Regions from separate parts of the Spirillospora sp. CA-142024 genome, predicted to be linked through region 2. Evidence: riboswitches for the same ligand, from Rfam matches in the RefSeq annotation. Region 2 holds a riboswitch; each other region holds the start of a gene.
The links. Region 2 has a riboswitch for S-adenosylmethionine ahead of ACQPZP_RS04375 (GNAT family N-acetyltransferase). Riboswitches for the same ligand answer to the same signal wherever they lie in the genome.

Region 1 (9,576 bases), 510 kb from region 2:
GACAGTTCGGTCCGGTCGATGCGCACGATGAGCTGACGGTCGCCCACTTGTTCACGCAGCGCGCGCGCCCGCTCAGCGACGTCCTGTTCGGCGGCGCGTTGGCGCAGAGCCGTTCCATCGACGCCGAGCCCATGCACGCCTACGCGCGTGGTGTGGCCCGACCACGTGACCGTACGGGAGACGCGGTCGACGCGTGCGCCGGGCAGCAGCTCGCAGCAGTCGAGGAACGCCAGAGCCCATCGCTCGGTGAGGAACCCCGCGTGGTCGGCGCCGAGGATGCCGAGAAGGATCTGCCTGCCGATGTCGTCTGGGAGCAGCCTGTAGTACTCGGGTGGCGCCCAAGGCGTGTGCGAGAAATGGGCGATTTTCAGGTCCGGGCGACGATCGCGCAGCATCCGCGGTGCCAGCGACAGGTGATAGTCCTGGATCGCCGCCTTCGCTCCCTGGGCGGCGTCCCGTGCCAGGGCGTCCGCGAAGGCCGCGTTGTACGCCTCATAGGACTGCCAGTCGCGGCGGGCACGAGCATCGAAATGCGGGTTGCGCGGGGTGTCGTACAGAAGGTGATGGACGAACCACAGCGTCGAGTTGGCAACGGCGTTGTACGCACGGTGGAACGTGGCCGCGGGAATGTCGAGCATCCGTACCGCCGCGCCGCCGGTCTCGTAGCCCGCGAGATCCAGGCGGCCGTCCGGTGAACGGCGGGCCGCCGTCCGATCGGCCTCGCCCAGGCTCGCGCACACCCACAGCACGTCCGGGGTCTCGGCGGACGGCTCGGACCGCGTCCCGGCCGGGCGCGACGGGCCGGGGTCGCGCGGGGCGCCCGTGACGGCGGCGAGGCCGGACACCAGTCCGCCGCCCCCGCGCCGCATGGTGAGCTCGCCGTCGTCCGACAGCGAGAACGACACCGGACCCCGATTCGATGCCACCAGCACTTGGCTCATACCGGCAGGGTCTCAGTTGTGGCCGAGGCGCTTCAAAGTGACCCGCGTGGTGCGGGTCACTGCGTGCATTGTCCCGATTAGCCGGGAGTGCGGCGGGTACCCGACCGGAATGAGCAGGTCCGAGACGACGAAGACCGTGCTCGTCGCCGGTGCTGCGAACCTCATCCTCGCGATCACCAAGCTGATCGCCGGCCTGCTGGCCGGGTCCAGCGCAATGCTCGCGGAGAGCGCGCACTCCGTGGCGGACACCCTCAACCAAGGCTTCCTCTTCACCTCCCTGCAGCGCAGCGAACGGCCCCCCGATCGGCGCCACCCCTTCGGCTACGGAAACGAGCGGTACTTCTGGTCGCTGCTCGCCGCGTTCGGTATCTTCGTGGCCGGCGCCGGGTTCTCGATCTTCGAGGGCATCCTGACCATGACCGGTCACGGCGGCACCGGGACGACGGTGTGGCTCGCCTACGCCGTCCTCGCCCTCGGCGCGCTGCTGGAGGGGACGTCCTGGATCCGCGCCTTCTACCAGGCGCACAAGGAGACCCGCGACAACGGCCGCGACATCGTCGACCATGTCCGGCGGTCCCCTGACGTGACGTTCAAGACCGCGCTGTTCGAGGACACCGCCGCGATGATCGGCCTCGCGCTCGCCGCGGGCGGGCTGGCGCTGCGCCAGATCACCGGGTCCGAATTCTGGGACGGGCTCGCGTCCGTCCTCATCGGGCTGCTCCTCGTCGTCCTCGCCTTCGGGATCGGACGGGAGAGCATGGGCCTGCTCATCGGGCAGGCCGCCGACCCGGCCGCGCAGCGCGACATCCGCGCCGAGATCCTCCGCACCCCCGGGGTGACCGGCGTGGACGAGCTGCTCACCATGCACTTCGGCCCCGACCAGATCCTCGTCGCCGCCAAGGTCAACTTCTCCGACGACATCAGCGCCGACCAGGCCGAGGACGTAGCCGGAGAGATCGACCGGCGGCTCCGGGAGCGGCTCCCGATCGTCCGGCACGTGTTCCTCGACCCCACCCAGCGCACCGTCCCGCAAGGCATCGACCGCGTGATCAAGAACTCATCCGGGTAACGTCTCAATCGGTGGACCCGCCTGTCTGGCATCCGGTCAGTTCATGTAAAGTCACGCATACGAGCTCAAACCGCTCGTGGATTACACAACTGAATACCGCTCATCCAGAGGGGTGGAGGGACCGGCCCTGTGAAGCCCCGGCAACCACCCGGCTGACGCGCGCTCGCGATCCTGCGAGGCCGGCCGGGAGATGGTGCCAACTCCGGCCTGCGACCAAGGTGGCGCAGGGAAGATGGGGAGAAAGGCCTCGCTTCATGGCACTCACGCCTGCCACAGACCTCGGACCGGCTACCGCCCTCGTCTGCCGCGAATGCGGCTCCACCCGCGACCTCGGGCCCTACTACGCCTGCGAGGAGTGTTTCGGCCCCCTGGAGATCGCCTACGACTTCGGGGGCGTCACCAGGGCCGGCATCGAGTCCGGGCCCCGCAACATCTGGCGGTACCGCGGGCTGCTGCCCGTCCCGTCCAACGTCGCGGAGACGCCCAACACCGAGCCGGGCCTGACCCGCCTCGTCCGCGCGGACAACCTCGCGGAGAGCCTCGGCCTGCAGAGCCTGTGGGTGAAGGACGACAGCGGCAACCCGACCCACTCCTTCAAGGACCGCGTCGTCGCCGTCGCTCTGGCCGCGGCCCGCGAGCTGGGCTTCAAGGTGCTGGCCTGCCCGTCCACCGGGAACCTGGCCAACGCCGTCGCCGCCGCGGCGTCCCGCGCCGGCATCCGCAGCGCGGTGTTCGTACCGTCCAACCTCGAATCCCAGAAGATCATCACGACGGCCGTGTACGGCGGGACGTTCGTGACGGTGGACGGCAACTACGACGACGTGAACCGCCTCGCCTCGGAGATCGCCGGAGAGCAGGACGACTGGGCGTTCGTGAACGTCAACGTCCGCCCGTACTACGCCGAGGGCTCCAAGACGCTCGGCTACGAGATCGCGGAGCAGCTCGGCTGGCGACTGCCGGACCAGATCGTCGTCCCGGTCGCGTCCGGCTCCCAGCTCACCAAGATCGACAAGGCCTTCCAGGAGCTGATCAAGCTGGGCCTGGTCGAGGACAAGCCGTACCGCGTCTTCGGCGCCCAGGCCGCCGGCTGCGACCCCGTCGCCGCCGCATTCAAGGCCGGGCACGACGTCATCCGCCCGGTGAAGCCGGACACGATCGCCAAGTCCCTCGCCATCGGCAACCCCGCCGACGGCCCCTACGTCCTGGACGTCGCCCGCCGCACCGGCGGCGCCGTCGAGGACGTCACCGACGAGCAGGTCGTCGAGGGCATCCGGCTGCTCGCCCGCACCGAGGGCATCTTCGGCGAGACCGCGGGCGGCGTCACGGTCGCGACGCTCCGCAAGCTCATCGAGAACGGCACTCTCGACCCGTCCGCCGAAACAGTGATCATCAACTCCGGGGACGGACTGAAGACGCTGGACGCCGTCGCCCCGGTCGTCGCGCCGAGCGCGAACATCGCCCCGTCCCTGGACGCGTTCCGCGCCGCCGGCCTCGCCTGAGAAAAGGAGCACCATGAGCGTTTCCGTGCGAATTCCGACGATCCTGCGGACCTACACCGGCGGCGAGTCCGAGGTGAAGGCCGAGGGCGCCACCCTGCGCGCCGTCGTCGCCGATCTGGAGGCCGGTTACTCCGGCATCTCCGCGCGCATCCTGGACGACGCCGGCAAGATCCGCCGCTTCGTGAACGTGTACGTCGGCGACGAGGACGTCCGCTTCGCCGACGGCCTCGACACCCCGACTCCCGAAGGCGTCCAGATCTCCATCATCCCCGCCGTAGCGGGCGGCTGACACGTTTCCCCCCAAGCCCCGGCACGTCCATCGTGCCGGGGCTTTTCCATGCACACCGGGCGAATCTCTGACTTTCTTGCGACAGAAATGCCCGGTTGACGGCTGGATCTGGCTGATTGTTTCGCCGATCGCCCTGAAACGTACATGGTAAAAGCTTTAGTTAAACTGAAGGCCGCTACTTGATCTTGGTCACGACCTCTACAGCACTTGTGTTTCACAATTGCTTCTCCCTGGAAGATTGAAGCCGGAGTGGCGCTCCACAGGGCGTCGATCAGGCTTACGAGAGTGAGGAAAGGCATGAAGCGCATTTTGCGCACGGTGGCCGTGTCCGGAATAGCGATGGGGGCGGCAGTCCTCGCGGCTCCCTCGGCCATGGCGGACATCAACTTCTACGCGGTGGAGAAGGCGTACGTCGGGCACAACGGCCCCACGTACGTCAGCGAGAAGGGCCCGGGCGACCTGATGTTCACGGACATCGTCAAGTCGCCCCACGCCAAGCCGGTGATCGGCAACAAGCCGGTGAAGACCGGCGACATCACCACGACCCTCCACGGCGGGAAGCACAACACGGCCGTCACCGCCATCGAGGGCTCCGAGCAGGAGTCGACCAAGAAGGGGCATGGCAAGGGCTCCCACGAGCAGGCCGCGCCGCTCCAGGGTGAGCAGCAGGCCGCGCCGCAGCAGGACACGCTGCAGGCGGCCCCGCAGCAGGGTGCGGAGCAGGCCGCGCCGCAGCAGGACGCTCAGCAGGCGGCGCAGCAGCAGGGTGCGGAGCAGGCTGCCCCGCAGCAGGACGCTCAGCAGGCCGCGCAGCAGCAGGACGCTCAGCAGAACGCGCCCCAGCAGGGCGCGGAGCAGGCGGCGCCGCAGCAGGACGCTCAGCAGGCGGCGCAGCAGCAGGGTGCGGAGCAGGCTGCCCCGCAGCAGGACGCTCAGCAGGCCGCGCCGCAGCAGGACGCTCAGCAGAACGCGCCCCAGCAGGGCGCGGAGCAGGCGGCGCCGCAGCAGGACGCTCAGCAGGCGGCGCAGCAGCAGGGTGCGGAGCAGGCGGCGCCGCAGCAGGACGCTCAGCAGGCCGCGCAGGAGCAGGGTGCGGAGCAGGCCGCCCCGGAGTCGGCGCAGCGGCGGGCCTCGAACCCGGACCCCAAGGAGGTGAACATCCACGCGGTGAAGAAGGCGGCCGTCGGCCAGAACGGTCCGGTGCGCGTCAGCGAGAAAGGCCCTGGCGACGCCATCTTCACGAACTTCACCGCGTCGCCGCGCGCGGTCGCCATCGTCGGGAACAAGTCGGTGAAGACCGGCGACATCTCCACCAAGCTCTACGACGGCAAGGGCAACACCGTGGTCAACTCGGTGTCGGGCTCCGAGCAGGAGTCGAACAAGCGGTAATCCGCCGCTCCTAGGGGGCACAGAAGCACGACGGCCGCTCCGGACTCGCGCATCGAATCCGGAGCGGCCTCCCCATCTCACCTCGACAGCGGTGGTGGGCCCCGCAAAGTACATGGAACGCGGGGCCCGCCGTTCTGTGACCACGGCACCACGGCACCACGGTGCGCGGCCCCCTAGGATCCCCCGAATGATGAAAGGGACCCTGTGGCGTTGGCTGGGCGCACTCGCTCCGGCCCTTGCCGGCTTGTGCGTTCTCGGCTTCTGGGGCATGTCCGCTCTTCAGGGCCGCGCCGACCGGGCCCGCGAACTCGACTGCCTGCACGATCGCGCCGCCGCGCACTGGAGCCACGGCTACGGCGCATGGCTCCCCATCGGCGTCCTCGCGACCTCGGCGCTGGTTCTCGTCCTCGCGGTGGCGGTCCTCGTGGCCGGCGCCCGTTCCCCTCTCTGGGCGCGGCTCGTCTGCTTCCCGATGGTCTTGTTCGCCGTCCTCGCCCTCGTCCTGGCCGGCATGACGACCCACGACTACTTCGCCTTCCCCGGCGGCGACATCTCCACGGTCAACAGCGCCCCCTGCGGAGTCGGCTGAGACAGCTTCAAAGTGAGTCGCTCGGGCCTCGGCACGAATGGTTGGATGCGGCATGGGGCAGTTGTGGAATCGCGATGAGATCCTTGCCGGTCTCGCTTCCCTGGGGGAACGCGGCGGGCTGGGAGCGCCGTGGCGGTTGGAGCAGGTGCTCGACCTCGAAGGGCGGTATGAGGTCCGCCTGCCCGAGTCGTATCGCAGCTTCGTCCTGGAGGTCGGTGATCGCGTCACCGCGGAGGCCCTGGACGACGAGATCGGCGACCGTCACATCGACTACGACGATCTGCTGACCGGATCGATGATCATCGCTGACATCGGCTGCGGGGCCTTCGAGCGGCTGGTCGTGACGGGGCCGGCCGCCGGGCAGGTGTGGCGGGAGGAGTTGCGGTTCGGCGGCGGTGCTCTCACCCCCGGCCCCGATTTCGGTGCGTGGTATCTGAGCTGGCTACGGCGAGTCGGTGCCGTCAAGGCGCCCCCCGGCCTACGCCGGCGGCTTGTCGGTTGGCATTCGCGAACGTTGATCTGGCACGACCCAGGTTCTGAACAAGACCGGTGACCCGCCCCTGCGAGGCTGTCCAGTACGAGCCATCGCGTCCACCGTGGCGGACCCTGGTCAGAGCCGGTCCGGGCAGGTGGGGAGACACCCCGGGCGGGGATGTGTGGCGCTTGCACTCGGCAGGGTAGAGTGCTAAACAAACGGTTGGCACTCTGCTGTGGAGAGTGACAACTTCACACAGTCTGGGTCGGGGCGATGAGGTCTCAGTCCGGCGGCGGAATGGCAGTCGTCGGCGGGGGCCGTCCGTCGCGGGCGTCGGCTCGATCCGTCTAAGCCACCTTGTTCCGGGAGGACTGGAGCCTATGGCTGCAAAGATGATCGCGTTCGACGAAGAGGCCCGCCGCGGTCTCGAGCGCGGCATGAACCAGCTCGCCGACGCCGTGAAGGTGACCCTTGGTCCCAAGGGCCGCAACGTCGTGCTGGAGAAGAAGTGGGGCGCCCCCACGATCACCAACGACGGTGTGTCGATCGCCAAGGAGATCGAGCTCGAGGACGCGTGGGAGAAGATCGGCGCGGAGCTCGTCAAGGAAGTAGCGAAGAAGACCGACGACGTCGCGGGTGACGGCACCACGACGGCGACCGTGCTGGCCCAGGCGCTGGTGCGCGAGGGGCTGCGCAACGTGGCGGCCGGCGCGAACCCGATGTCGCTGAAGCGCGGCATCGAGGCCGCGGTCGAGCGGGTCAGCGAGGAGCTGTCCAAGCTCGCCAAGGACGTGGAGACCAAGGAGCAGATCGCCTCCACGGCGTCCATCTCCGCGGGTGACCCGCAGATCGGCGAGATGATCGCCGAGGCGATGGACAAGGTCGGCAAGGAAGGCGTCATCACGGTCGAGGAGAGCCAGACCTTCGGTCTGGAGCTCGAACTGACCGAGGGGATGCGCTTCGACAAGGGCTACATCTCGCACTACTTCGTGACCGACCCCGAGCGGATGGAGGCGACCCTTGAGGACCCGTACATCCTGATCGTTCAGGGCAAGGCCTCGGCCAACAAGGACCTGCTGCCCGTCCTCGAGGGCGTCATGCAGTCCGGCAAGCCGCTGCTGATCATCGCGGAGGACGTCGAGGGCGAGGCCCTGGCCACCCTGGTCGTCAACAAGATCCGCGGGATCTTCAAGTCCGTGGCCGTCAAGGCGCCGGGCTTCGGCGACCGCCGCAAGGCCATGCTGGGCGACATCGCCACGCTGACCGGCGGCCAGGTCATCAGCGAGGACGTGGGTCTCAAGCTGGAGAACACCACGACCGACATGCTGGGCCGCGCCCGCAAGGTCGTCATCACCAAGGACGAGACCACCATCGTGGACGGCGCCGGTGACGCCAACGAGATCGCGGGCCGGGTCAACCAGATCCGCACCGAGATCGACAACACCGACTCCGACTACGACCGCGAGAAGCTTCAGGAGCGCCTGGCGAAGCTCGCGGGCGGTGTCGCGGTCATCAAGGCCGGTGCCGCGACGGAGGTCGAGCTCAAGGAGCGCAAGCACCGCATCGAGGACGCCGTCCGCAACGCCAAGGCCGCGGTCGAGGAGGGCATCGTCCCCGGTGGTGGCGTCGCGCTGCTGCAGGCCGGCACCAAGGCGTTCGACAAGCTGGAGCTCGCCGGCGACGAGGCCACCGGTGCCAACATCGTCAAGCGCGCTCTGGAGGAGCCGCTGAAGCAGATCGCCGTCAACGCCGGCCTTGAGGGCGGCGTCGTGGTGGAGCGGGTCCGCAACCTGACCCCGGGTGAGGGCCTGAACGCCGCCACCGGCGACTACGTCAACATGTTCGAGTCGGGCATCCTCGACCCGGCCAAGGTGACCCGGTCCGCGCTGCAGAACGCCTCGTCGATCGCCGCGCTGTTCCTGACCACCGAGGCCGTCATCGCCGAGAAGCCCGAGAAGAACCCGGCCCCGGCGGGCGACCCGTCCGGTGGCATGGGAGGCATGGACTTCTAAGCGAGTTCCCAGCTCCAACGGGCGGCTGAAGGGGCGGTTCCAACCGGAACCGCCCCTTTCGCATGCTCGGGTGGCCGCCATCCGATCCGCGCCATGGGAGACCTGCCATCATGCGGATCCATGATGGACCTCTTCAACTCCTCGGTTCTGCGCGTCGATCAGCCCCGCGGCGCTCCTGCAGCGCGTTCTCGGTACCGGGTGTATGACGGTCAGGGCGCACTGCTCGCGACCGCGGAGGAGCGGGACGTCTCGGTGCTCCGCCAGACGGTCAGGACCGCATTCGGTGGTAGTGACGCCGGCCGCACCGTCCACGTCGAGAACGTGCAGGGCGTGCCGCTCCTGGTGGTGGAGAAGCAGAACGCGAGAAGCACCCGGGTGTGCACTCCCGAGGGTGGTCAGATCGGGGCACTGCAGAACCACAAGCTGTACGAGTACACGCTTCTGGACGCGTCAGGAGGTCACGTCGGCAGGCTGGACGGCAATCGGCTCGGCCGCAAGTTCGCCGCACTGGACGCCTACGGCAACCACGTCGCGCAGGTGGACAAGAGATGGAAAGGCGTGGCCACCGAAATACTGACCACCGCCGACCGGTACTCGGTGGAGATCTATCAGCCCCTCGCCGATCCGCTCCGTGTACTGGTGGTCGCGGCGCCGCTGGCGATCGATCTCATGCTGTACGAAGGCAAGGACTGGCCGATCGGATAGCCCGCCGGCCGAAGGACTTTCGCGTACCGTAAGGGCCGGCATGACTCGCCGACGACGAGGCTCTAGGAGTATGCATGGGCGACCCTTTCAGTTCCTCCACGCTCAGGGTCGAGCAGCCTCGACGGGGACCGTTCGCCAAGTCGCGGTACAAGGTGCTGGACGGTGACGGCGCCGTCCTTGCCATCGCGGCGCCGACGGACGACCAGGGAAGCAACGCGGTCATGCGGGGCGTGTTCCCCGGAAAGTCGAATCTCGACGCCCGGGCGGTCCTGCTGACGACGCCCGACGGCGACCCGCTGCTCATCGTCGACAAGCTGAGCGGGCGGGAGTACACGGAGGTCCTGCGGCCGGACGGAGAGCGGGTCGGGTCCTACGTCACCGAGAGAGTCGGCCGCCGCTATGTCATCTATGACGACGACGGCACGCTGATCGGCGCGATCGACGTGGACGTGCCGCGTAACAACTTCGAGGTGAAGGACGGCGACGGCGCCAAGGTGGCGCACGTGCGCAAGAAATGGGCCGGGCTCGCCACACACCTGCTGACGACGGCCGACAAGTACTCGGTGGAGATCGCCGACCCAGTCGGGGAGCCGCTGCGGACGATGGCG
Region 2 (9,576 bases):
CTCGGCGACACCTACCGCGAACTGGAGGTCATGGGCGACGACGCCATGGCCTGGATCGGGCTCTACCGCCCGTCGGAGGCCCAGCTGTGGTCGCTGGCGGAGCAGTTCGGGCTGCACGAGCTGGCGATCGAGGACGCGATCGTGGCGCACCAGCGGCCCAAGCTTGAACGTTACGGCGACACGCTGTTCGTGGTGCTGCGCGCGGCCCGCTACCTGGACGAGACCGAGGAGGTCGACTTCGGCGAGGTCCACGTCTTCCTCGGCAGGAACTTCGTGCTGACCGTGCGGCACAGTGAGTCGCCCGACCTGGCCGTGGTGCGCAGGCGGCTGGAGGAGGAGCCCGAGCTGCTGGCTCGGGGTCCCGAGGCCGTGCTGTACGCGATCCTGGACGCCGTGGTGGACGGTTACGCGCCCGTCATCGCCGGGCTGCAGAACGACATCGACGAGATCGAGACCGAGGTGTTCCGAGGCGATCCGGCGGTGTCACGGCGGATCTACGAACTCTCCCGCGAGGTCATCGAGTTCCAGCGTGCCACCCGGCCGCTGATTCCGATCCTGGCGGCGCTGTCGGCCGGTTCCGACAAGTACGGCATCGACGAGGAGTTGCGCCGCTACCTGCGTGACGTCGACGACCATGCCACCACCGTGGTGGAACGGGTGGACGGCTTCCGGCAGAACCTTCAAGACATCCTCACGGTCAACGCCACCCTCGTCGGCCAGGCGCAGAACGAGGAGATCAAGCACCTGACCGAGGCCAGTTACGCACAGAACGAGGAGGTCAAACGGATCTCCGCGTGGGCGGCCATCCTGTTCGCGCCGACCTTGATCGGCACCATCTACGGGATGAACTTCCGCCACATGCCCGAACTGCACTGGCTGTTCGGCTACCCGTTCGCGCTGGTCCTCATGGGCATCGTCTGCGGCGTCCTCTACACGGCGTTCAAACATCGCGACTGGCTCTGACGAGCGGGGCCGCGGACTGGAATCGCCATGGCTGGGCAGAGATGGCCAGGGGGTGCTCTACCGGCTGAACCGGTCGGTGCTGGAAGAGGAATCGGGGGTGGCGGATGTGGCCACTACGCAGAAGAAGCCCGCCCGTAAGGGCGCGGCCAGGGAACGCGACGAGAGTCAGGAAGGCCCCACAACGGCGGGGGCGGGCGTCAGCCTCCCCGTTCCGGTCGTGACGCCTCATGTCAAGGTCTACAAGGTTCACGTGCCGGGCACTGGCCGTGCGGCGCGGGCGAGCCGTGCGACAGCCTCGCACCTGCCGTCACGCGAACGGCTGGTGTTCTACGGGGGACTCGGGGCCGCGGCCGCGTTCGGGGCGATCTCGTGGCCGGTGGCCGCGGCAGTCGGGATCGGCACCGAAATCGCGCGGCGGGGCCGCACGCCCGCCGCGGACGACTCCGAGTGATCTGGGACCAGGCTTACGACCACTGACCAGCCACCATCTCGACAAGCAACCCCATCATGGCGGGCGCAGGTGTGGGCTTCCGTCCCTATCAGGGACGGCCGCGGCCGCCGGGTGTGGTCGCTGCGGACCGAACCCGGCGGCCACGGCCGCAGTGTCGGGACCAGGCGGCGTCAGGCCGCCGGGTGTTGCACGAGGATGGCGAGGATCAGGACGAGCAGGAGAGCAAAGATCATCAACGAAATGAACGTGACGATGGAGATGCCCCCGCTGACCTTGTCCCTGATGTCGCGCCGGTTCTTGGCGCGCTCGTCCCACAGGTGGGCGAGGCTGTCCGACCTGTGACTCCAGTGGATCAGGTTCATGACGCACGTGAACACCCACACGAGTCCGTGCACGCCGGTTTCCTGGCGGCTGTCGTACTGCCAGGACTGCACATCCCAGAGCAGCAGCGCCGCCAGTGCGAGCACGTACACGACCTGGGCGAGGCACGCCCTCACGGTCCTGAAGAGCGGTGACCGCGTGATCGGTTTCATGGTCGACTCCAGTTCTCTCGATTGGTCACGTCCGGTTGTGACCTGGCCGGACGTCGTTCGCCAGGAACCGTCCACGCCGTGCTCGCTCCGACCACCGGGGTCCACCCCCGAACCGAGTTGTTCAAGAACCCGTATGGGCGCGGTAACGGAAGGTTCCACAAAAGATCACTATCACTCGAGTGAGCGCCCTGGTTTTGTTAGGGGCGCTGGTAGCCCGGGGCGCTTCAGCACGCTGTGCGACTCACCGACGACCACTCGTAGCCGCCATGGGCGTCGTCTACGCGTCCCTCCCACAGGTGGTCTTGTCCAGCGATGACCTTGGCGTAGATCGACCTCGGCGCTCACCTGATGCGGACGCGACTCCTGCCGCCTCGCCGACGTCGTGGCGGCCCTCCCGCTGACCCGGCCCGCTCCCATCGGCGAACCGGCGTAGTGCCGCGACATGCAAGTGGACTGTGGGCCTCCAATGAATGGTGAGGTTAATAACGATTTAGGTCTCCGGGGTATCGGCACGATCGGCGGCCGTTCCAGCATGGGTGCTATGAGCGCTATCCACCCACGGCAAGGGTTCGCTGACCTCGCGCTCCAACAGTTGCGTGCCTGGCCTGCGCTCACGGTGTGCCGGGCCGGCGACGGCACCGGCAGGGGCCTGGCGTTCCAGACCCGTCAGATCGTGCACCTGCACACCCCGGACGCAGCCGAGGTCTACCTCACCTGGCCCGTGGTACGGCGCATGGGCAGCGCACTCACCGACAACAGCGGCGTGACGGTAGAGCCGGGCAGGGACTGGGTTGGGGTCCGACTGGACAGCCAGAGTGACGTCACCCTCCTGATCTCCCTGGTCAGCGTGGCGATCACGGCCAACACCCCCGCTCCGGGCGTCCCTCACCGGAGGATCGCTCCTTGCCCCCACGCCGAAACCGTCGCACGCTAGGAGTCGACGCAAGAACGACTTTCGTCAGCAAGGGGACACAGCGGTGACCGCAGAGCATCCACCGGCACAACACCCCCAAGAGAACTCGGCGAAACGTGAACAGCAGGCGTTGCAAAAGGTGACCAACCGCCTCCAAGAGTCGTTCGCCGACGCCTACACCCACGACCAGGTCACACAGACAGTGAACGACGTCCACCACCGCTTTGACGGCAAGCCCATCCGCGATTTCGTCCCCATCCTGGTCGAGCGGATGGCCCGCGAGCGACTGCGCATCTCAGACCAATAGGCCGGCCACCGCAGCGCAGCGCTGCCGCATCGAAATGCCCTGCCGACCGCGCCGGTCAGTCCGGGGCCGCTCGTCCGGCCCCAACCGCGGCAGAGCCGATCGCACCGCCCGGCGGTTACGCCCGACGGCCATGGATTGACGACGTCGGCCTGCGGGGGCATGATCTTTGCTCGGTGATTCATCCAGAGGATCTGAGGGACCTGGCCCTGTGACGGTCCGGCAACCTCCCCGGCGGGGAACCGCGGGAAAGGTGCCAATGCCAGGAACGATGAGAGAGAGCTGATGAGCGTGCGGCTTGATGTCCCTGTCCTTGCCGGTGATTTGGTGCGGCTGGAGCCGCTGGCAATGCGACACGCGTCGGATCTCGCGATGGCGGCCGAGGAAGATCGATCCTCCTACGATTTCACGCTGGTTCCTCGTGCTGACGAGATACCGGACTACGTGGCGACCCAACTCGCACGCGACGGGCTGACCCCGTTCGCGCAGGTCCGCCTCACCGACGGTAAGGCGGTGGGATGCACCGGCCTGTGGGATCCACGCACGTGGCCGGACCGGCCTGCCCTGCGGGCGATCGAGATCGGCTTCACCTGGCTGGCCGCCTCGGCGCAGGGCACCGGGATCAACACCGAGGCGAAACTGCTGCTGCTGTCGTATGCGTTCGACACGCTCGGCGTCGCCCGTGTCGATCTGAAGACCGACGCCCGCAACCACCGCTGCCGCCGCGCTCTGGAGCAGTTCGGTATCCCCTTTGAGGGCGTGCTGCGCGCTTGGTCGATATCGTGGGCCCGCGGCGAGGAAGGCAAGGTCCGCGACTCGGCCATGTTCGCAGTGGTCGCCACCGAATGGCCCGCCGTGAAACCGATGCTGCAAGCCCGCCGGGTGCGGCGTCGTTCAGGGTGAGTCCGTCGGTCAGGCCGTGAGTGCGTTCGTGTTGGCGGCGCAGGTGGTAGGCCAGTGGCGATCAAGTAACGCTAGGCGCCTTCGATCACGCCGGTCGCGATGGGCCACCTCTGGTGCAGGACGTGGTCGTAGCGGAGATGGCCGGCGTTGCCGGTCCCGGCGGGACTGATTCGACCACCAGATGGACCTGATGGCGGACCTGGGTGGTCTCCCGCACGGACTGTGAACCAGGCGCCCGGCCGGCAGTTCGGGGCAGCCGCGGTGGCCGGGCCAGGGCGCTCAACCGGACGATCCCGTCCGCCTTCATTGACGGCCGTCCCCGCGCGGGATCCCGTCGATCCGCCCGGTTCGCGGCACCCTCCCTTCGCCGCCAGAAGCTTGAGAAGGTCGAGGTAATCAGTTCACGTGTGCTTTGACTCCGTGCCACGTGATGTTTCCGGTGACAGTCCCAGCGCCCTGGACGGTCGTTAGCGCAAGAAAGTCCGGCCGGTCATCGGCCGGACGCAGCCAACCGAGAAACGGAGTCGATCATGACACCTGAAATCCGGCGCAAGAGACGGACCAGAACGAAGCATGTGCGGACGGTTCGCGCGTTCTCCGCCCAGATCATGCTCATGCTTGCGCTGGGGATGCTGCTCCTGACGGCGGCCTCCCCCGACAACGCCCTCTGGCAGTCGCTCCTGATTCCCCCGGGGTGGACGGTCGCGTGCATCATGTCCATGCTCCACTGGGAGAAGATGATCGACCGCCTGCGTGAGCGGTGGTGGAACGTCTCCGCGGATCAGGAGAAGGCCGAGAAGCTGCTCGACCGCTGGGGCCACGCCTGGCTCCTGCTCTGGTTGGGCGCCCTCCTATGCGGGCTCGGGTGGGCGCTCCTGGTCCTCACGAGCTACCTCCCGCAGTACTGACCGGCGGCCCCCGGGCCACCGTCACCTTCGCGGCTGCGGTCGCCGGGTCGGTCCAGTGGACCGCCCGGCGGCCCCGGCCGTCCTTGAGCTTGTTGTTTTGAAGCCGTCCCACTGAACGGCCTCATGCGTGCGTGGGCGCGGGTGACCCGCGAGTTAGAGCGGCCCGCGGATCGAGGGTGGTCGGCGCTTGCGGGCTGGCCAGCGCGGCGGTCAGCAACTGCCGGTGTGCCCAAGGCCTTCGCGACTCCCGCTGCCGCTACCCCGACCCGCGCACGCGCCCGATCTTTCGGCGACGAGCCTGTGGGACTCGTAGTAGGTCCACCTGGCATGTGCGGTCGGTGCATCTCCCCGGAGGGTTTGCAGCCAGATCGTGCGCTCGTAGGCACTGTCGATCAAGTTGCGGGGTCGCTCATTACCCCCTGGATGGCGGCGTCGCGTAGCCAGGCGGTCGGCCATGGACGCGGTTCGACCAAATGTTCGAGAAACACGGGTCCGGCGCCGCGGCGGTAATCCCCGCAAGGGCATCCACAAGACCACGACGGACGTGCTGGACGAATTGGCCGACGTGATCCTGACCGCCGCCGTCCCCATGCTCGACCTGGCCGGGGGCCCCGACCACGCCAACCGGCACCTGGCCCGACGGCTCGGCATCGTCTCCGCCCGTGACACCGCCGCCGCACACACCGACACCAACGGCTGGTACGGATCCTTCATAGCACCACACCTTCTACTACAACGCGACGACGGCAAGGTGCTGGTGCTGCGGCGCCACAACACCGGCTACCGCGACGGCTGGCTCTGCCCGCCCGCCGGACGGATCGAGCCCGGCCCCTGCCACGCGGTCAGCGACTACTGGTTCGCCTTCCACCACTGGACGGGCGAACCACACGCGGCCGAGCCCGACAAGGCTTCGGAGGCGCTGTGGATCGACCCGACCGCACCACCGGCCGACCTGATCCCCCACTGCGCGCAAGCCCTCGCGGCGATCGGCCGCGGGGAGCCTTTCGGCGTCCACGGTTGGACGCCGAACTCCTGAACGGCCCGCCGCACCGGCGGCACTCGCGGAGCATCGCGCTGTACTCGCCGCAGATGTAAGAGGCGTATTCGTGTTCGCATGAGACTCGGTGCCGCGCGATCAGGTCCTGGGCGTTCTGGCCTCTCTTCACCGCCGCACTACCTGCCGTCGCCGGGGCCGCACTTAACGTGGAGCGCCCCCTCTACCGGCGCCAGCCCTGGCCGGTGTAGTTGCCGCAGGGGTTGGCCACCAGGGCGACGTAGTTGGCGGGAGGCCCGTCCGTGTCCAGGCACAGGCCGCTGGTGAGGTTGGTGATCTGGCCGGTGCTGGGGTCGTAGCGCCACTGCTGGCCGCTGTAGTTCCCGCACGGGTTCAGCACGGCGTTGACTCCTTTGGCGGGGGCTCCGTCCGTGTCCAGGCACAGGCCGCTAGGCGGGTTGACGAGCTGATAGGTGCCCTGGTCGTAGCTCCAGCGCTGGCCGCTGTAGTTCCCGCAGTCACGGACTTGCACGTGGACACCCGGGCCCTGCGGGCCGTCGGTGTCGATACACAGGCCGCTGGCGGTGTTGGTGATCGGGCCCCGGTCCAGAGGGGGCGATTGCGTGCTGGGTTGAGGGTTGGGTGCAGGTGAGGTGGCCGGCTGAGGGCTCGTGGCTGATTCTGAGGGTGTGGCGCTGGTGGCGGGCGAGGTCGCCGTCGTGGCCGGACCCCTGCCTCCCGCTCCGGCATGTCCGTTGGATGCCGCCAAGGCAAGCGCGACAGCGCCGGCCGCGACGAGGACAACCGCGCCCAAACCCGCAAGCGGGACGAGTCGCCGGGCAACGTGAGAGTCGAACCGCGTTGTCAGCCGACGGGTGCGAAAGTGCCCGTCCTGGAGTGGAGCGGACGGCGAGCCGGTCAACTCGGAGACCAGCTGGGGAACGGTCGGGCGGGCGGCGGGATCCTTGGCCAGGGCACGGGCGACGAGTTGGCGAAGGTGCGCCTCAAGGCCGTCCAAATCAGGCTCGGCGCGCTGGACCCGGTCATTGATCTCGGCGCCGCCTGCCCCGGCGAAGGCAGGACGGCCCGTGCCCGCGTAGGCGACGACAGCGCCCCAGCAGAACACGTCGGCGGCCGGGAGCGGCCGGCCACCGGCCAACAGCTCGGGCGCGATGTAGCCGGGAGTGCCGATCACCGTCCCTGAACGCGTCAACTGCCCGGTGGCGTCCAGAGCGCGGGCGATACCGAAATCGATGACCCGTGGGCCGACCGGTGACAGCAGCACGTTGGAGGGTTTGAGGTCCCTATGGATCAACCTGGCCTGGTGGATGGCAGTCAGAGCCGTCGCGATACCGACCGCGAGCGCGTCGAGATCGGCTCCGGGCAGCGGACCGTGGGCCGACACCGCCTCCTGCACGGTCGGGCCGTCGATGAAGTCGGTGGCCACCCACAGCGGGTCCTGGTCAAGACCGGCGTCCAGGACCGGCGCCGTGCAGAACCGCCGCACCCGCCGCGCCGCCTCCACCTCCTGCCGGAACCGCTCCCGGAACTCGGGCTCGCGCGCCAGTTCGGCGTTGATGACCTTCAACGCGACGCGCCGTCCGTCGCCGTCTTCGGCGAGCCACACCGTCCCCATCCCGCCGCGGCCCAGCTTGCGGACAACGCGATACCGCCCGATCATCTCGACCACACCAAAAGGATGACAGATAAACACTCGTGTCTGACAGACTCAGCCCTTGCGATAACCGAACGCCCACCGGATCATCACACGAGTCCCGACGGGCCGTGTCTGGAGCGGATGGGCAGAGTGGGCCACGGTCTTCACCGCCCCACCGGCCGGCCAGTGGACCCCAACGATGTCACCGAGCAGTTCGAGCAGTTGTCCATAGAGGCCGGGCTGCCGCCGATTCGCCTGCACGACCTGCGGCACGGTGCCGCCACCTTCCTCCTGGCCGCCGGATCCGACCTCTATGCCGGCGTGCTACCGCAGCTGTCGCGCCAGGCCGCCGAAGACGCCGCCCTCGTCCTCAAGGCTGACAAAACACCGGACGCGGCGGCTCGACGCAATCCTCACCCGACTGCCAGGGAATGCCAAGGGCAACGGTGCACACGACCTCGGCGGCGACACCAGGCAACCCGACGACCGCGGGCCGAGCCTTCGGGATCCGACAGCGCCGTCGAGGCGTCCTGACGGCTGCCCGGCCCCGGCCGCGGGCCGGTCACCGGCCGAAGTATCCGCGCAGGGCGGCGATGCGTGCGGACTGGCGAGTGAACTCGCGCGGAAACCGGCGACGGCATTCGGCGAGAACCCAGCCCGGCACCTGCCGCGGTTTTCGAGGCTGCGCGCGGGTGGGGCGCGGCCCGCCTCGCTCTTCGGTCTTTCGGTGTGGGCGCGGGGCTCGCATCTGGCGCTTGCCGTTCCGGGGGCGCTGAGCCAGATCGTCGGGGACCACGGCGGCGGTCCGCGTGGCGTCCCGTTCGAGCCCGGTGACCGTCTCGTCCCGGTAGAGCCGCTGGACGGCGACGGCCAGCGGCAGGGCGAACAGCACGATCGCCAGGGCCGTGACCCCGACGATCGGTCGCTGCTTGATGTCGATACCGGTCGGCGACCTGCGCAGGCGACTGGGGAAATACCGGCCGGGGCGCGCTCAGCGCCCTCTCAGTCGCTCTCGCGGATGCTGGCCTTGTGTCACAGGGCACGTCCGAGGAAAGGGAAGGAGACGTCCGGTGAAGAATGTGGTTATCGCGGCCGTCACGGTGGTATCGCTGATGGCGGCCGGAGGCGGTGTCGCGTTCGCTGTGGGGTCCGGTCAGGCGGACCCGCTCAAGGAGCGGAAGCAGGAGGCGGCCTTCACGGCCGCGCATGTCGGTCAGGCCAAGGTGAGCCGCGACGACGCGGTCAGCACCGCGCAGAAAGCGCACTCCGGTCGAGTGGTGGATGTGCATCTGCAGGACGAGGGCCACGGCCTGCGCTGGGAGGTCAAGCCCGACGACGGCAAGCACGTTCACGAGGTGCAGATCGACGCACAGACGGGGGAGATCGTCAGCGATCAGCTCGACGACTGACATGGTGATCCGCCGCCCCGCGCCCGTGCGCGGGCGGCGTGGTCACGGCATCGTCAGGGTGACGCTCGCCCCTCCGGTGGAGGCGTTTTCCAGCCGCAGCGTGCCGCCGTGCCCCTCGATGATCGTGCGGACGATGGACAGGCCCAGGCCGGTGCCGACGCGGCCCGGCTCCGGTGGCTGTGCGAGCTGTGCCTCTGGGAAGCCTTGGCCGTGGTCCCGAACGGTCACCCGCAGGCCCTCGTCGGCTCTGGCCGCCGCCAGCGTGATTCGGCCCGGTCCCGCCGGGCCGCTGTGCCGCAGCGCGTTGTCGAGCAGGTTGTGCAAGACCTGACGCAGCCGCACCGGGTCGGCCTGGACCTCCGTCTCCTCGGCCGTCACCTCGATGACGGTGCCGGCGCCCTCGGCCCGGACCCGAAACGCCTCGGCCGCCTCCTCCAGCAGCCGGCGCGGTGAGACGGGGGAGCGGCGCAGAGGCAGCCGTCCCTGTCGTGTGCGGGCCAGAACCAGCATGTCCTCGGCCAGACCGACGAGCCGGTCGGTC
Region 3 (9,576 bases), 2.9 Mb from region 2:
CCAGTCGATGCGCTCGGCGGCATCGAGCGTGGACAGGAACCCCTCGTGGAGACCGGCAGGGTTGTACCGCACCACGTCCGAGAAACGCCAAACCCCGACCGCGCCCTCCAGGTCGCCGCGCCCGGCCATCAGCTCGGCCAGCCGCGCCGTGGTGGGGGAGTCGTCGCCGTAGGCCGACACCCACACCCGCACCGCGCCTTCCAGGTCGCCGTGCTTGGCCAGCAGCTCACCCAACCGTCCGGCCGCGTTCCGGTCGCCGGCATCCGCCCGGGCCCGCAGCTCTGCGATCTGATCCCGGTCCGGCATGCCGTCGCCTCCGCCCGTGCCGCTGTCAGTTCCCGAACATGCCGTGACGGGGCCGCCGGTGCGTACCCTTCACGCGCTTCGGCGTCCCGGCCGGCAGGCGGCGGCGCCCCAGCCGCAGCTGCGTCAGCAGGAGGGAGAACGCCACCATCAGCGCCGCCAGCCATGCGATCTGCGTGCTGGCCATCCGCTCGAACGTGAGGTCCTGCGCGATGGGCGCCTTGTTCCCCTGCAGCCGGCTCTGCGGCGTCCCCGATCCCGGGACCGGACTCGGCGCGACGGACGGGCTGGGAGCCTGGATCGACGGCAACGCGACCTGCGGATTCTGCGGATCGAACGACGAGTTCGGCGACGGCGGCACATACCCGTCCGCCCCCGCCCCGTTCCCACCGGACCCGTTCCCGCCGTTCGAACTACCGCCCCCACCGTTGGACGCCCCGGACGAAGTCGTGGACGTCGCCGTGGGCGAGGGCGACTTCGTCGGAGTCTTGGTGGGCTTCTTCGTCGGCGTCTTGGTCGGCGTAGCGGTAGGTGTCACCTTGATGGGCGTGTAGCTCACAGACGTCGTGTCGCCGACAGTCTGGGTCTTGTCCTTGGGTGCAGTGCCCACCACGGTCACCTTGTAGGTCACCGTGACCGTCTTCTTGATGTCCTTCGGAACCGTGAGGAAAGACGTTATGGCCTTGCCGCCGGCGTCTACGGTTCCCAGAGCACAACTGTCGGCGCCCGCTGCGGGGCAGGCTCCGGTGATGCCGGTGTCCGCGTTGGGCTCCGTCGTCACGTTGACGGCGGTCACCTTGACGTCCGTCGCCTCGCCGGTGTCCGTGGAGACCGTCGTCTTGATGGCGACCGAGCTTCCGGCCAGAGCACTGGAGTCGGCCGCGGTGACCCTCACCTTGAGAACCGGCGTCGGTTCGGCGGACCCGGACCCCGACTCTGAGGTGCTGGGGGACGAGGTGTCGGCCACGGCGGATGCGCCTCCGGCGGCGAGGATGGCCGCCGTGCCGAGCCCAACAAAGATCGGTTTCACCGCCGATCGGCAGATCACTGCCGCCGCACCTCCGTCGCGTCGCCGTTGAACGCCGTGCTCGCTGCTACCCGAGGGATCGCCTCGGGAGACATGCGAACACGGATCTAGGCGCCAAATCAACCCCGTTCGGGATCAGATGAACTCTTCGCGGATGTCCTCGATCTCCGAACGCGGCGCCCAGGTCTGCCAGACACCCAGGTCGATGCGGTCGAGCCCGAGTCTTTCGGCGACCGGCGCCCGTCCGCCCGCGTACTCGACGCGCAGCCACGTTTCATGCTCCCCGACGATGACGAAACGTTCCCCGCGCCAGCGGCACGTCGTCCGGGCGTAGCGGAGGTCCTCGACCTCGGACGCGGGGACGATGCGGCGGAAGCGGCCGGGGCGAAGCTCCTCGAACCCGTCCGTCGGCCCGGGCGCGTACAGCCTGATCTCGCCGTCGGCGCCGGGCGCGGCTTCGAAGTCGCGGCCCAGCCACCGTGCGACGTACCCGTCCCGGATCACTGCGTGGCCTCCGTCCGCCCGTTCCACGCCTCGGCGTTGGCGTCCGGCCGCAGCCAGGCGAGCCGGTCGGGGTCGTACATGGCGATGAACCGCTCGGACCGGTCCCTTGCGAGGTAGTACATCTCCGCCCCGTACGGCAGCCGGACGCTGTCCACCTTGTATTCGCGGATGGACCCTGCGCTTCCCGGCGCGAAGCCGCTTCCGAGGAACGGCGGCCGTTCGACGACCCAGCCGGCCTCGCCCCAGGCGGCGATCTCCTCCTCGGTCCGCCCGCCGAACGGGACCCGGTACAGGTCGGGGCAGTATGCGGGCCATCGGATGACGTACACGCCCTCGTCGGCGGCCGAGAAAGGCGAGTCGGCGTACAGCAGCCCCAGCGTCTCGTACAGCTGGACGGGCGTCTGCAGTTCGGCCACATCACCTGTCGAGTGCACGAAGCCGCCGACGCGGTCGTATCCCTGTTCCAGGTACCAGGCGACATGCCCGTGCGGGACGACCTTCTGCATGATCGTCGGCGTGGCGACGCGGTCGTCCGGGTCGGGCGCCATCTGCGGTGCGGGCTCGCGCCGCGGCGGCGGAAGCGGAACCTCCGGCCGCGCCGGGACGAGCCCGACCCGCACCGCCCAGTCGCTCAGCGCCCGCACCTGGTCGCCGCGCAGCGAGGCTCCGATGCGCGTCCCCGGGTTGAGCACCATGGCCCAGTCCTCCCGGGGCCACGCGCCGATCAACTCCCGGAAGTCCGCGTAGACGAACCGGGACTCCGGCAGCACCTCGCGCAACCGGACCAGCGACGTGAACACCTGCACTGCCGACCCGCTTCGCAGCGCGGCGTCCCACCGGAACTCCTGCTGAACCGGCGTCACCTCAAGCGGGGCGTCAGCGGGAATCGGGACGAGCACGTTCGCATTGAGCAGCACCCGCAGGAACGCGTCCGAGTCCCCGCTCGCCGCCGCCTCGTAGAGTTCCTGGTCGATCCGGTTTCCCGGCTCGAACGCCGGCTCGGGTTCCTCCACGGCCCGCAAGGCCCGCTCCGGCCTCTCGCCCAGCCCCGGGCCGGGGGGCGCGGCCTCCTGCTCGCCGACCGGACCGGACTGCGCACCGCCTTGAGCTGCGCCAAGCCCACCCGTCTGGCCACGACCCGCTTCTCTTGGTGCGCCGTCCGCCGGCCCGCCGGGCGCATGGACACCGGGCACAGCCTCCTCGGCCACGCCATGGTCGATGATGCGGTGCCCCGCCGTATCGCCGGGAGACGCGGTCATCTGCGGCATGCCGGAGTGACGACCCCCCGCACCCGACGCCATACCGCCCGGTTCGTTGACCGGGGGCGTGCGGGCGGGATCGCTGGTCTCACCTGCGGTGCTTGGGGCCGGCGGCGCTCCTGCGTGTCCGGCTGGGGCTTCGTGAGACGCGGACGGGGCTGCCTGCTCCGGCACGACGGGGATGCCGGACGCCTGCTCGCCGGGCACCGTTGTGTCGTGTCCAGGGGCCGGGGCGGCTGGTGGCATGGTGTGCTGGGGGGCTGGTTGCCCGGGTGTGCCGGGCGTGGGTGGACCTGCCTGTTCTGGCATGGCCGGCATGTTGGACGCCTGCTCGCCCGGCACGGCTGTGTCGCGTCGACCGGCCGCGTCGGCTGATGGCGCTTCGTGGTGGCGGCCTGGTTGCCCGGGTGCGCCGGGCCCGGGCAGGCGTGCTTGCTCCGACATGGCGGGGATGCCGGGCGCCTGCTCCCCGGGCGGCGTTGAGTCGTGTCCAGGGGTCGGGGCGGCTGATGGCAGGTCGTGGTGGAGGGCTGGTTGCTCGCGGGTGCCGGGTGCGGTCTCTGGAGGGGCGTTGGTGTGCCGTGGCTGTGCGGGGTGCTCTTCGCCAGGTCTGCTGATGGCGGGCCCGGGTACGGGGTCGTGAGGTGCGCCGCCGTGGCGACCGACGGCTTCTCCAGGTGTGTTAGGGGTCGACCCGCCCGGTTCGTTGGCCGGGGGTGTGCTGGCGGGGACGCCTGGGGCTTCGTGGGGTGCGGGCGCGTCTGCCTGTCCTGGCAGGGCCGACAGGCCGGGCACCTGCTCGCCCGGCACGGTTGTGTCGTATCCGCCGGCCGCGTCGGCTTGTGGCACGCCGTTTTGAGGGGCTGGTCGTCCGGACGCGGGTAGGGCTGCCTGTTCCGGCATGGCCGGAATATTGGGCGCCTGCTCGCCGGACGGCGTTGTGTCGTGTCCACGGGGCGCGCCAGCTGGTGGCAGGTCGTGGTGGGGGGCTGGTTGCCCGGGTGTGCCGGGCATGGGTGGACCTGCCTGTTCTGGCATGGCCGGCGTGTCGGATGCTTGCACGCCGGGCGGCGTGGTGTCGCCTCCAGCGGCCGGGTCGGCTTGTGGCAGGTCGTGGTGGCGGGCCGGGTGCTCGGGCGTGCCGGGCGTGGGCGGGCCTGGCTGTTCTGGCATGGCGGGGATGCCGGATGCCTGCTCGCCCGGTACGGCTGTGTCGTGTCCATCGGGCGCGCCAGCTGGTGGCGCGTCGTGGTGGGGGGCTGGTTGCTCGGGGGTGCCGGGCGCGGGCGTTTCTGGAGGGGCGTTGGTGTGCCGTGGCTGTACGGGGTGCTCTTCGCCAGGCCTGCTGATGGCGGGGCCGGTTACGGGGTCGTGAGGTGCTCCGCCGTGGCGGCCGACGGCTTCTCCAGGTGTGTTTGGCGTCGATCCGCCCGGTTCGTTGGCCGGGGGTGTGCTGGCGGGGGCTTCGTGGGGTGCGGGCGCGCCTGCCTGGCCCGTCACGGCGGGGATGCCGGGGGACTGCTCGTCCGGGGCGACGTTGGCGTGGCGGCCGCCTGGTTCTCCGGGCGTGCCCTGTGCCGGCCCGCCGGCCACCGTCGGGTCGGGAGCGGGCGCGGGGGAGGGGACGGCGGGGGCCACCGGGACCGCCGGGGTCTCCGGAGGCGGCGGGGTGGCGGCCGAGGGGGGAGTGGCCGGCCCGCGAAGGGTGCGGACCTGTTCGCCCGGCATGGACGCGTCGATGGGCGTGCCCGGGTTGAGGACGAGCGTCCAGGCGCCGTCGGGCCAGGCGCCGACCATCTCCTGGACGCTCGGCATGATGAAGCGGGATGAGCCGATGGCCTCGTTCATCCACTTCAGGGACGTGAAGATCTGGATGGACGTGCGGCCGTGGACGGGGACGGGCCGCCACGGGAACTCGCGGTCGCCGGGGACGATCCCCCAGGGTGTGTCGGCGTCGGCGGGGACCAGCACCTGGGCGCCGAGGAGGATCGTGAAGAAGCCCTCGGTGTCGCGGCGGCGCGCGGCGTCCAAGAGGCGCTGCTCGATGTCGTTCTGTGGCTCGAAGCGCTCCGTCATGCGCTGGGCGGCGCGCTGGTCGGCCCAGGTGGCGAGGCCGGGGAGCTGCTGGGCGAGGACGGTGCCGCCGGCGGGGGAGCCGGAGTTGATGGCGAGGAGCCAGTCGTGGTTCGGCCAGTACCGCAGCACGACGGTGAACGGCAGCATGATGGACTCGGTCCCGGACCCGGCCGCCTCGGCGAGCCGTTCGGGCGAGGTGAAGACGGGCACCACGGTGGAGCCGTCGACCTCCCGTGTCTGCCACGGGAAACCGGGGCGGCCCGGACGCAGCGTGAAGTCCATGTCGTCCGGGACGGGCAGCAGCACCTCGGTCCCGGCGAGCGTCTGCAGGAACAGGTCGTGGTCGTTGTTGGCGGCGGCGCGCAGGAGTTCGCGTTCGACGTCGTTCGCCGGCTGGAACTCGGACCGGGCCGTCTCGCGGGGCAGCTCGCGGTGCTGGCCGCTGAGCTCCTCCCACGGCGCGGACGCGCGGCCGACCTGCGGCGGGCGGCCGTCGCCCTCGGCGACCTGCCGGACGAACCAGGACGGCAGCCGCGCCTCGATGGGCAGGGCGGCGCCGACGCCGCGGGCGGGCGCGTCGATGGCGAGCCACCAGCGGGCGTCCGGCCAGGTCTCGGCGATGTCGCCGAACCGGACGGTCATGAAGTGCTGGACGGACGGGCCGAGGCAGGCGCGCATCGCCGCCGCTGACGTGTACACCAGGACGTGGACCCGGCCGTCCTCCTCCTGGGTCGGCCATGACGGCTGGGTGTCGCCCGCGAGCACGCCGTCCACCATCTCGGGCGGGACGGGTACGACCAGCTCGCTGTCCGCGATGAGGCGGAAGTAGCTCTCCTGGTCACCGGCCCGTACGGTCTCCTGCAGTCGGCGTTCCAGTTCCGACGTGGGTTGCCACGCGTCGGCCACGGCCGCCACCCCCTGTTTTTCTCCGTGCTCGTCCCCGCGCGACTGCCTACGCTACATGGGCGAACAGGACCAAAGAGCATAATCATCTGTCCGCCCGGGAGAGTCCGCAGGTCAGCGCGCCGCCAGCTCCGCGAGGGCGGTGAGGAGGCGGTCGATGTGCTCCTCGCTCGTCCCGAGGCCGACGCTCGCGCGGACGGCGGTCCGCTCCCCGCCCAGCAGGTGCCGGACGAACGGGTGCGCGCAGAACTTTCCGTCCCGGACGCCGATGCCGTGCTCCTCCGACAGGGTAAGCGCCACGTCGCGCGCGTTCCACCCGTCCACGATGAACGACACGATCCCGACGCGCGGCGCCCGGTCGCCCCACAACGTCAGCTCCCGGACGTGCGGGAGCGCCGCCAGCCCCGACCGCAGCCGCTCCACCAGCGCCTCTTCGCGGGCGGCCACGTCCGCCCAGGCCGGGGACAGCGTCTCGCAGGCGGCGGCCAGCGCGATGGCGCCCAGCACGTTCGGCGATCCTGCCTCGTGGCGCTGCTCGGCCGACGCCGCCCACCGCGTCGTCGCCCCGACCGACGCGCTCGCGCCGCCGCCCCTCAGGTACGGCTCGGCGGCGCGCAGCCAGTCGGCTCGTCCGGCGAGCACGCCCGCACCGAACGGCGCGTACAGCTTGTGGCCGGAGAACGCGACGTAGTCCAGGTCCAGCGCGGTCATGTCGAGCGGACGGTGCGGGACGAGCTGCGCCGCGTCCACCGCGATGCGGGCGCCGTTCCGGTGCGCGACCCGCGCCAGCTCGCCGAGCGGCCACAGCTCGCCGGTGACGTTGGACGCGGCGGTGACGACGAGCAGCCGCGACCCGGTCGGGGATTCGCGCAGTGCGCGGTCGGCGGCCGAGATGGCCTCGGCCGGGGTGGCGGGCGCCGGCAGCCGGACGGCGCGCTTCCACGGCAGCAGCGACGCGTGGTGCTCGGTCTCGAACACGACGACGCTCGTCCCGGCGGGGACGGCGTGCGCGAGCAGGTTCATCGAGTCGGTCGTGTTCCGCGTGAACACGACCGCCGACCGCCGCCACGCGCCGAGGAACGACCGGACCGTCTCCCGCGCCTCCTCGTACGCGCCGGTCGTGACCTGGGACGCGTAGCCCGCCCCGCGGTGGACGCTGCTGTAGTACGGCAGCGCACGGGTGACGGCCTCGTGCACCGCCTCCAGACAGGGCGCGCTGGCGGCGTAGTCGAGGTTGGCGTAGGGGACGTGGCCCCCGTCCCGCAGCGGCACGGGGACGTCCGCGCCGACGACGCGGGGAAACGGGCGAACCCGGACCCCCTCGGGGCGCGTCACAGCGGGCGTGATGGGAGCGAGCAGCGTGGGCATGCCGGAACCTTCCGGGTCAGGGACCCCGGGACGTCCGTCGGGATCCGCGCTTGCCGGGACGCGATGTCGCGTCCGGCCAGGTCCTCACCCGGGGCACCCCATCGCGGACGAAGGGTTGCCGGCCAGCAAGCCGGGGCTTGACGCTGGCGCTCATGACCTAGTGCGGAAGTATATGCGGGTCCCATCCGGGAGCAAGAGGGAGGGTGCGATGCGGTACGGGGTGGTTCGGGCGCTGGTCGCCGGCGCGGTGACGCTCGGCGCGTCCGGTCTGCTGGGCGCGTGCGGGACGGCGGGCGGCAACTCCGGCCAGGTGTGCACCGACACGAAGAAGGCGTTCCAACAGTACATCGCCCAGGTCCGGAGCATTCCGGCGGCGGAGCCCGCGCGGTGGCGGCAGGCGACCGAGCAGCTCGCCGGGCGCATCGACCGGCTGGCGAAGCAGGCCGACGACGACGCCCTGAAGAAGGCGCTGACGACCGAGGCGGACCGGCTCCGCGCCGCCGCCCCGGGCGTCGGCGGCGGCGACGTCTCCCAGCTCGACGCCGTGATGAAGGACACACCGGCCCGCATCGGCAAGGCCTGCGCCTGAAGGCGCAGGCCCGCGTCTGACCGAGGTCCTAACCGCTGGAGCCGAGACGGCCGATCGGGCCGTCGCCGGTGCCGCCGTCCCCGGGCCCGCCGCCGTCGCCGGTGCCCGGGTCACCGCCGTCTCCGTCGCCTCCGCCGGGGTTGGTCGGCACGATGGTCGGCAGGCCGGTCGGCGGCGCCGGGGTGTCGGGCGCCTCCGTGGACGGCGGCGGCGCGGACGGGCCGGTCGGGCCCGGCTGCTCCGGGCCGCCCGGGGTCGGCTCCTGAGTCGGCTGCTCGCCGTAACTGCCGCCCGGTGTCATCGACGGCGACCCGAACGACTCGGGCTCATATCCCTTGATGTTCACCGCGTCGGTCATGTACGAGCGCCAGATCTGCGCCGGCAGCTGCCCGCCGTAGGACCCGTAGCCGGGGATGTTCAGCGGCTTTCCGTCGCTCCGGAACATTGCGACGGTCGTCGCCATCTGCGGGATGAACCCGTTGAACCAGATCGCGCGGCCCTCGTCGGTGGTGCCGGTCTTGCCGGCGACGTCGCGGCCGTCCGGCAGCTGCGCGCCCGTCCCGGTGCCGCCCTGCACGACCTTCTGCATGGCGTACGTGGCGTCCCGCGCGTTCTGCTGGCTGAACGCCCGGTTGCCTTTCTCGGTGAACGTGCGCTTGTGGTTCTCGTTGTCGGTGACGGACTTCACCACGAACGGCGTCCGGTGGACGCCCTCGGACGCGAACGTCGCGTACACGCCCGCCTGCTGGACGGGGTGCAGCGACACGATGCCGAGCGGGAACGTGGCGGCGTCCCGCTGCGCCGGCTTCATCTGGGACGAGGGGATGCCCATCTTCTCGGCCATCTTGACGATCTGCTCGTTGCCGATGTCCTGGCCGAGGTTGACGTAGGCGGTGTTGATCGAGTGCTCGGTGGCGGTGACGAGGTTCACCATCCCGAAGTTCTCGCCGCTGTCGTTCTTGATGGACGAGCCGCCGAAGTACTGCGGGGAGCTCCCGTCGTAGCTGGTGGCGAGCGACTTCCCGTCGTCCAGCGCGGCGGCCAGCGCGATCGGCTTGAACCCGGACCCGGCCTGCGCCCAGTCGCCGAAGGCGCTGCTCAGCGCCTCCTCCAGGTAGCCGCGGCCGCCGTAGAACGCGAGCACCTGCCCGGTGGACGGGTCGACCGACACGCCCCCCGTGCGGATCTTCTTGCTCATCCCGGTCGGGGTGTTCTGCGTGACGGAGCGCTTCATCGCGTCCATCAGGCGCTTGTCGAACGTCGTGGTGATCTTCAGGCCGCTGCGGTTGATCTCGTCCTCGCTGTAGCCGCGGCGCTCGGTGAGCTCCTTCTTGGCCACGTTGACCATGTAGCCCCGCTGGCCCTTGAGGACGTCGGTGATCTTCTCCTTGACCGGGACCGGGAACTTCAGCGACGCCGCCTGGGTGGAGCTGAGCGCCCCGTCCCGGACCATGTTGCCGACGATCGCGCGCCAGCGCTGCTCGGCGTAGACGCGGTGGACCCCGGTCGGCTCGGCGAAGTTGCTCGGCTGCTGGATCGCGGCGGCG

Region 1: another riboswitch for S-adenosylmethionine. It lies ahead of thrC (threonine synthase); the one in region 2 lies ahead of ACQPZP_RS04375 (GNAT family N-acetyltransferase).
Region 3: another riboswitch for S-adenosylmethionine. It lies ahead of ACQPZP_RS34070 (aminotransferase class V-fold PLP-dependent enzyme); the one in region 2 lies ahead of ACQPZP_RS04375 (GNAT family N-acetyltransferase).

Annotation. Positions count from the first base shown of each region.
Region 1 covers NZ_CP192077.1:1,379,972-1,389,547, forward strand. The annotation lists gene ACQPZP_RS06855 (alpha,alpha-trehalose-phosphate synthase (UDP-forming)) at 1-941, opposite strand, end outside; gene ACQPZP_RS06860 (cation diffusion facilitator family transporter) at 1,051-2,010, shown strand; SAM riboswitch class I at 2,108-2,249, shown strand; gene thrC (threonine synthase) at 2,265-3,509, shown strand; gene ACQPZP_RS06870 (MoaD/ThiS family protein) at 3,523-3,798, shown strand; gene ACQPZP_RS06875 (hypothetical protein) at 4,096-5,187, shown strand; gene ACQPZP_RS06880 (hypothetical protein) at 5,375-5,776, shown strand; gene ACQPZP_RS06885 (hypothetical protein) at 5,829-6,329, shown strand; gene groL (chaperonin GroEL) at 6,632-8,263, shown strand; gene ACQPZP_RS06895 (phospholipid scramblase-related protein) at 8,384-8,968, shown strand; gene ACQPZP_RS06900 (phospholipid scramblase-related protein) at 9,043-9,576, shown strand, end outside.
Region 2 covers NZ_CP192077.1:867,322-876,897, forward strand. The annotation lists gene ACQPZP_RS04350 (magnesium and cobalt transport protein CorA) at 1-963, shown strand, start outside; gene ACQPZP_RS04355 (hypothetical protein) at 1,016-1,414, shown strand; gene ACQPZP_RS04360 (hypothetical protein) at 1,585-1,947, opposite strand; gene ACQPZP_RS04365 (luciferase family protein) at 2,489-2,881, shown strand; gene ACQPZP_RS04370 (three-helix bundle dimerization domain-containing protein) at 2,925-3,167, shown strand; SAM riboswitch class I at 3,343-3,442, shown strand; gene ACQPZP_RS04375 (GNAT family N-acetyltransferase) at 3,450-4,067, shown strand; gene ACQPZP_RS04380 (hypothetical protein) at 4,598-4,975, shown strand; gene ACQPZP_RS04385 (hypothetical protein) at 5,520-6,011, shown strand; gene ACQPZP_RS04390 (protein kinase domain-containing protein) at 6,193-7,650, opposite strand; gene ACQPZP_RS04395 (hypothetical protein) at 7,699-7,899, opposite strand; gene ACQPZP_RS04400 (hypothetical protein) at 8,189-8,518, opposite strand; gene ACQPZP_RS04405 (PepSY domain-containing protein) at 8,697-9,035, shown strand; gene ACQPZP_RS04410 (HAMP domain-containing sensor histidine kinase) at 9,078-9,576, opposite strand, start outside.
Region 3 covers NZ_CP192077.1:7,215,621-7,225,196, reverse strand. The annotation lists gene ACQPZP_RS34090 (hypothetical protein) at 1-306, opposite strand, end outside; gene ACQPZP_RS34085 (hypothetical protein) at 332-1,198, opposite strand; gene ACQPZP_RS34080 (hypothetical protein) at 1,466-1,834, opposite strand; gene ACQPZP_RS34075 (SseB family protein) at 1,831-6,075, opposite strand; gene ACQPZP_RS34070 (aminotransferase class V-fold PLP-dependent enzyme) at 6,187-7,440, opposite strand; SAM riboswitch class IV at 7,482-7,598, opposite strand; gene ACQPZP_RS34065 (hypothetical protein) at 7,649-8,029, shown strand; gene ACQPZP_RS34060 (transglycosylase domain-containing protein) at 8,058-9,576, opposite strand, start outside.